Regions from separate parts of the Rhizobium sp. M10 genome, predicted to be linked through region 2. Evidence: riboswitches for the same ligand, from Rfam matches in the RefSeq annotation. Region 2 holds a riboswitch; the other holds the start of a gene.

Region 1 (3,571 bases), on a different contig from region 2:
GTGCTGATTCCGGAAGAAAACGCCAAGGACCTGGCGGAGATTCCTGACAACGTGAAGAACAACATGGAGATCATCCCGGTCTCCCGCATGGGCGAGGTGATCAAGCACGCGCTGATCCGCCGGCCCGAGCCGATCGAGTGGGATGGCACGGTGGAAACGCCTGTGATCACATCGGTCGAAGGCCTTGATGAGACGGGCGCAACCATAGCGCATTGAGTGGCGCTTGCCACATTTATGCCCATTTGGCGCAAAAGACGCAAAAAGGCTGGCGGAAACGCCAGCCTTTTTTGTGAAAACGTCATGTAGACGCTTGCTTTTCCTTGATTTGCAGGGCTTCTGGGTTCCCGGCGGGCCTGATGAAACCTATTCTGCGCCTAGCTTACATTTGAGTCGTTTCATACCATTTAGAAAGGGGTGGAAACATGAACAAGAATGAACTCGTGTCCGCAGTGGCCGAAAAGGCAGGACTGACGAAGTCTGACGCGGCTTCCGCTGTCGACGCGGTTTTCGACGTTGTCCAGGCTGAACTCAAGAACAAGGGCGACATCCGCCTCGCAGGGTTCGGCAGCTTCACCGTTTCTCATCGTGCAGCATCGAAGGGCCGCAACCCGTCCACCGGCGCTGAAGTCGACATTCCGGCTCGCAACGTGCCGAAGTTCACGCCCGGCAAGGGCCTGAAGGACGCCGTCAACGGCTGATTGAAGATTATCCGCCAGCCGTAAACGAGACCGGCTGTGCAGGGTTTTTGAGAGGGGTTCGGCTTTGCCGAGCCCCTTTTTGTTCTGGCCGCTTGCCGCATGCGGCACTTTGTTTTACCACGGACCTGTTCTCAGGGCGGGGTGAAACTCCCCACCGGCGGTAAGGGCTGCGGCCCGAGCCCGCGAGCGCTTTCCCAAGCTGTCGCGCGGGAAGGGTCAGCAGATCCGGTGCGATTCCGGAGCCGACGGTATAGTCCGGATGAAAGAGAATGAGCATGGCCGCGTGCGGGCAGGGGACTGCCGGCGTCAGCGTGTCGTCGCCTCATGCGTCCTGATTTATGTTGGTCCCTATTCTGGATAATAGACATGAATCAGAATTCCCTTGCAGTCTCGCAATCCCGCGCCCTTGCCGGCGCAACCTTCATGGTGCTTGGAGGCGCGGCCTTTTCGCTCCTCAACGTCGTCACCCAGTGGCTGACCATGAAGCTCGCCTTTCCCCCGGCCTCGGCGGTCTTCTGGCAATATGCCTTCGCCTTCCTTTTCTCCTTGCCCTTCCTGCGAAAGGCAGGCCTTTCGGCTATGCGCACCAGCTATCCCCGGCGGCATGTCGTGCGCGTGGTCTTTGCCGCGCTCGGCGGCGCGGCCTGGGTTTCCGGTCTTGCTTCGGTGCCGATCTGGCAGGCGATTGCGCTTGTCATGACCTCGCCCTTCTTCATCATCCTCGGCGCCCGCCTGTTCCTTGGCGAACGCGTCGGTCCCGCCCGCTGGATGGCGACCGCGGCCGGCTTTGCCGGCGCGATGATCATCCTGCAGCCATGGTCCGACAGCTTCACCTGGGCAACATTGCTGCCGGTGCTCTCGGCGCTGCTCTGGGGCGCCTCGTCGCTGATCACCAAGAGCCTGACCGGCATTGAGAAGCCGGAGACGATCACCCTCTGGCTGCTAGTGCTGCTGACGCCGATCAACGGCGGGCTGGCGCTTGCGGCGGGCCTCGCCGTGCCGACGGGTGCGACGCTAGCTCTCTTCCTTCTGGCGGGTCTCCTGACGGTCGTGGCGCAATATCTGCTGACCCTTGCCTATGCCAGCGCCGACGCTGCCTATGTGCAGCCGTTCGACGGTCTGAAGCTGCCGCTCAACGTGCTCGCCGGTTGGCTGTTCTTCGGTTATGCGCCGGCCGGTTATCTCTGGCTGGGAGCCGGACTCATCCTTGCCGCATCGCTCTTCATCATGCGCAACGAGATGCGCCGGGAGAGGCGAGCGGCCTCCGTGTGAAATGTCGCGGACTGTCATGTCTCTGTCATGGCAGTCCCGCAGAAAACCCATGTTTCGACTATTCGACACATGGGGGATTTCATGACGATTTCATCGCGCCAGGCAGCGCTTGCTGCCGTGCTTCTCGCATCCGTTGCCTTTCCGGCCGCCGCCGAGCCGGTCTTCAACCGCATCGCCTCTTTCCCGGTCGCTCAGAACCTGCCTGATGACAAGGACAAGCTGTCGCCGACATCGGCCGAAATCATCACCGCGACCGACGATGGCAATACGCTGATCTACAGCGACAGCCCGCTCGGCGCGATCGGCTTCATCGACATCAGCGACGCCAAGGCGCCGAAATTAGGCGGCGCGCTGATGATGGGCGGCGAGCCGACATCGGTCACCTCGAGCGCCGGCAAGGCGCTCGTGGCCGTCAACACCTCCGAGAGCAAGGCGAAGCCCTCGGGCCGCCTGGCGATCGTCGACGTGGCGACGAAGAAGATCGAAAACAGCTGCGATCTCGGCGGCCAGCCGGATTCGATCGCCCTCAACAAGGACAAGACGCTCGGCACTATTGCGATCGAAAACGAGCGCGACGAAGACGTCAATGACGGCAAGATCCCGCAGATGCCGGCCGGCGACCTCGTCGTCTTCCAGGTCAAGAACGGCACTGTTGATTGCGGCAGCATCAAGCATGTGACTCTGACCGGTCTCGCCGGCGTTGCCCCTGAGGATCCGGAACCGGAATTCGTCGCCTTCAACGGGCTGAACGAGATTGCCCTGACGCTGCAGGAAAACAACGAGATCGTCATCATCGACGCCAATACGGCTGAAGTGAAGACGCATTTCTCCGCCGGCAGCGTCGATCTCACCGGCATCGACACCAAGCGGGACGGCGCCCTGAAATTCACCGGCGAATCCAAGGGCGTGCTGCGCGAGCCCGATGCCGTGAAGTGGCTGGACGACAACCGCCTCGTCGTTGCCAATGAAGGCGATTACCAGGGCGGCTCGCGCGGTTTCACCATCTTCGACAAGACGGGCAAGCTTCTCTACGAATCGGGTGCATCCTTCGAACGCGCCGTCGCCCATATCGGTCACTATCCGGAAAGCCGTTCGGGATCGAAGGGCGTCGAGCCGGAAGGCCTCGAAGCTGCCAAGTTCGGCGACGACCAATATTTCTTCCTGCTCGCCGAGCGCGCCTCGGTCGTCGGCGTCTATAAGGATACCGGCGCCGACCCCGAACTCATCCAGCTGCTGCCGTCCGGCATTTCGCCGGAGGGTGGGGTCGCTATTCCCCAGCGCAATCTCTTTGCCACCGCCAACGAGCTCGACCTCGGCAAGGACGGCGGCACGCGCTCGCATGTGATGATCTACGAGCGCTCGGAAGGCGAGAAAGCCTATCCGAAGATCGTCTCCGCCGACAAGGACGGCAATCCGATCGGCTTCGCAGCCCTTTCGGGTCTCGCTGCCGTTCCCGGCAAGCCGGGCATGCTCTATGCCGTCAGCGATAGCGTTCTCGGCTCGCAGCCGACGATCTACACGATCGATGCCAGCAAGAAGCCAGCCGTCATCACCGATGCGCTCGTCGTCAAGCGTGACGGCGCCCCGGCCCAGAAGCTCGA
Region 2 (3,571 bases):
GAATATGGCGAAAACGTCATTGCTCGATTAGATGGAAATATCTGGATTCTCTTTTGCATCAGTGCAAAAATGCCGGCATGGCCGATCTCAACGACATCGCCGTCTTCGTGAAGGTGGCGCAATATGGCAGCTTCAGCCGCGCCGCCCATTCGCTCGGCATGCCTGTTTCGACCGTCAGTCGGAAGGTGACGTCGCTCGAAGAGCAGCTCGGCGTGACGCTGATCCAGCGCACAACCCGCAAGCTCAGCCTCACCGCGCAGGGCCGGGCCTATTACGACAGGTGCAGCGAGCCGCTTGCTCATCTCATCGACGCCGAGCAGGCGCTGACTGAAGCGCAGAGAAAGCCGGAAGGCCTGCTGAAGATCTCGGTGCCGGTTATCTTGGGCCAAGAGGTCTTCTACGAATTCATCTCCGATTTCCTGAAGACCTATCCCGAGATCCAAGTCGATCTTTTCGTCACTAACCTGTTCCTTGATCTGGTCGCGGAGAATATCGATCTCGGCATCCGCTTCGGCGACCTCAAGGATTCCACCATCGTCGCGCAGCGGCTCGGCAAGAGCGTGCGCTATCTGGTCGCCGCCCCGGATTATCTGAAGGAGAGGGCGCTTCCCACAAAGCCCGAAGACCTCAAGGACCATCGGTGCGTGCTCCTGAACGGGCGCAACGGCGAAGCGGATTGGCATCTCGTCAGCGGCCGCAAATCGGCCGACGTGCGCGTGTCGGGGCCGGCATCGAGCCGCGATTTCGATGCGGTCAGCGCCTTCACCTATCGTGGCCACGGCATTGGTCTCCTGCCTTCGACCTATTGCGACGAGCAGATCCGAGGAGGCGCGCTCATCCGCCTGCTACCGGACTGGTCGTCGCCGGAAATCTTCGTGCACGCCGTCTATCCCACGCGCCGCTTCCTGCCCCTGCGCCTGCAGGTCTTCCTCGACGCGCTGAAGGCATGGAAAAGTCCTTTGTGGCTGCCGTTGCATTGAGGGGTGCCATCACCGAAAATTGAAGCGGCCCGCGCGGCGGCGCGTTCGGCGGCGGCCAAGCTGTGCTAGAGTCGCCCGGCGTGGGAATGTCGCGGGGATCTGCCGATGCTGACGTCACTTGCGGTGCTCATGGGTCTTTCCGGTGTCGTGCCGACGGCGCAGGCTGCGGCAAACGAGGTCGACGTGACGCTGGTGCTTGCCGTCGACACCTCGCGGTCGATGGATTTCGAAGAGATCGGCATCCAGCGCGACGGTTATGTCGAGGCGCTGAAACACAAGGAATTCATCGATGCGGTGAAGGGCGGGCTCACCGGCCGCATCGCCATCAGCTATTTTGAATGGGCGGGCTATGTCGTCCAGGGTTCGGTGATCGACTGGCAGGTGATCGCGACGGAGCAGGATGCGATCGCCTTTGCCGACAAGGTCGACGCCCGGCCGATCGGCACGCAGCGGCGCACCTCGATCTCCACCGCGATCGCCCAGGGCGTCAGCATGATCATCTCCAGCCCCTTCCGGGGCAGGCGGGAGGTGATTGATGTCTCCGGCGACGGTCCGAACAATTCCGGCAATCCCGTCACGCCCGTCCGCGACAAGGCGGTGGCATCAGGCATGGTCATCAACGGCCTCGCCCTCATGCTGCGGCCTTCCGATGCGCCCGACGGGCTCGACAAATATTATGCCGACTGCGTCATCGGCGGCCCCGGCGCCTTCGTGCTGCCGGTCCGCAAGATCGAGGACTTCGCCGTCGCCGTGCGCCGCAAGCTGGTGATGGAGATCAGCGGCTTGTCTCCGCCGGCGACGGTACAGCCGATCGCCGGCGCGGAGCCGGCAACGGACTGCTTGATCGGAGAGAAGCAGTGGCGGGATATGTTTGACCGGTAAGAGAGGCGGCAGGCGTTGCCGCCGCCTCGATGCGGAGGTTTACGCCGCGAGAGCGGCGCGCGTTTTGCCGATCATGAGCGCGGCTCGGGCCGCCTCGCGGCCCTTCTCGACGAAGTGCGCGCGGTAGATCTGCGTGTGATGCTCGGTTTCCTGGTAATTGTGCGGGGTCAGCGAAACCGACAGAACCGGAACGCCGGTATCCATGCCGGCGCGCATCAGGCCATCGACGACGGCCTGGGCGACGAATTCGTGACGGTAGATCCCGCCATCGACGACGAAGGCGGCGGCGATGACGGCGCCGTAGCGCCCGGTCGCCGCAAGATCGCGCGACAGCAGCGGCATTTCGAATGCGCCGGGAACGTCGAACACATCGATCTGCTCAGCTGGAATGAGCTGCTGGAAACCTTCGAGCGCACGGTCGACGATATCGGCGTGCCAGCCGGCTTTGACGAAGGCATAACGGGTGGGTGTCATGGTAATCTCCTTTGGCGTACAGACACGTCACCCAAGGCGATCACGAACGTTCACCGGCTGCCGGTAAGGGCAGCAGGAACGCGCGTTCTCTTTCATCCGGACTATGACCGTCGGCTCAGGCATCTCACCTGATCTGCTGACCCTTCGTTAAGAAGGCGCTCGCGGGCTCGCAATCGAAACTGCATACCGCCGGTAGGGACTTCCACCCCGCCCTGAGAACGGCGCGGACAATAGGGGCAAGGCGGCGGGCTGGCAATAGGGGAATTGGTTTGGTGGTGGGGTGGCTTCGAGGCTTCGCCCTTTCGGGCTGCGCGTCTCAGCATGAAGACGTTGGGGTATGCAAGGCTGATGAGGCTGGAAGTGGAGTGAGCACGCCTCTCCGGCCTCCCTCATCCCTGTGGCCTCAGGCTTCGCCCGAGGGATGTCACAGGGATCCAGTGCGCCCAAGTCCTTGGGCGCGAGAGACTCGCCTCCTGTCAATGGAGTCAATCACGGCGCGGACGCGCCGTGGCTGGATTCCTGTGACATCCCTCGGGTCAAAGCCCGAGGACAGGAATGACGGAGGAGAGGTGGTGCCCGCTACACACCTCAGCATGAGGAGCGTTTGGCGGGTGCCGCACCCGTCAATGAGGGCCGGCGAATAGGAGGAGGACACGCATTGTCCGATCGCCCTTGCTGCGCGTGCACTCGCGCCTACATGCTTCCATGAGCACACTCACGCCGAAACAGCATGACGCGCCGTCCCGCATGAGGCGGGGCTGGCCGTGACCATCATGGGAGGGAGGCATGCCAGAGTCTTTTGTCGTGCGCCGTGAGGCGCATATTGCGGCGCCGCCGGCTGCGGTGTTTGCGCTGATGACGGATCCGGAGAAGATTTTGCGATGGATGGGAACGGAGGCCGAGATCGAGCCGGAGCCGGGCGGGCTCTATCTCGTCAATGTCACCGGCGCCCGCTTTGCGCGAGGCTCGTTTCGCGAGGTCGTGCCGGTGCATCGGCTTGCCTACAGCTTCGGATGGGATGGCAGCGAGGCCGTGCCGCCGGGCTCCAGCCTGGTCGAGATCGACCTGATCGAGCAGCCGGATGGGACGTTGCTCCGACTCACCCATAGCGGCCTGCCGAGCGAGGAGCAGTGCGCCGGCCATGCCGAGGGCTGGGAGCATTATCTCGGGCGGCTCACCGCGGTCGCCGCCGGGCGCGATCCGGGACCGGATCCTTTTTACGGCAGGACATGAAC

Evidence for each region. Region 2 has a riboswitch for FMN ahead of CO671_RS26365 (6,7-dimethyl-8-ribityllumazine synthase). Riboswitches for the same ligand answer to the same signal wherever they lie in the genome.
Region 1: linked by a shared signal. The riboswitch ahead of CO671_RS14355 (DMT family transporter) and the one ahead of CO671_RS26365 (6,7-dimethyl-8-ribityllumazine synthase) in region 2 are both predicted to bind FMN.

What each region holds. Positions count from the first base shown of each region.
Region 1 is NZ_NWTA01000007.1:231,313-234,883, forward strand. It holds gene lon (endopeptidase La) at 1-216, shown strand, start outside; gene hupB (DNA-binding protein HupB) at 423-698, shown strand; FMN riboswitch at 822-973, shown strand; gene CO671_RS14355 (DMT family transporter) at 1,065-1,970, shown strand; gene CO671_RS14360 (esterase-like activity of phytase family protein) at 2,052-3,571, shown strand, end outside.
Region 2 is NZ_NWTA01000022.1:73,370-76,940, forward strand. It holds gene CO671_RS26355 (LysR family transcriptional regulator) at 78-980, shown strand; gene CO671_RS26360 (DUF1194 domain-containing protein) at 1,086-1,862, shown strand; gene CO671_RS26365 (6,7-dimethyl-8-ribityllumazine synthase) at 1,902-2,336, opposite strand; FMN riboswitch at 2,417-2,560, opposite strand; gene CO671_RS26370 (SRPBCC family protein) at 3,123-3,569, shown strand.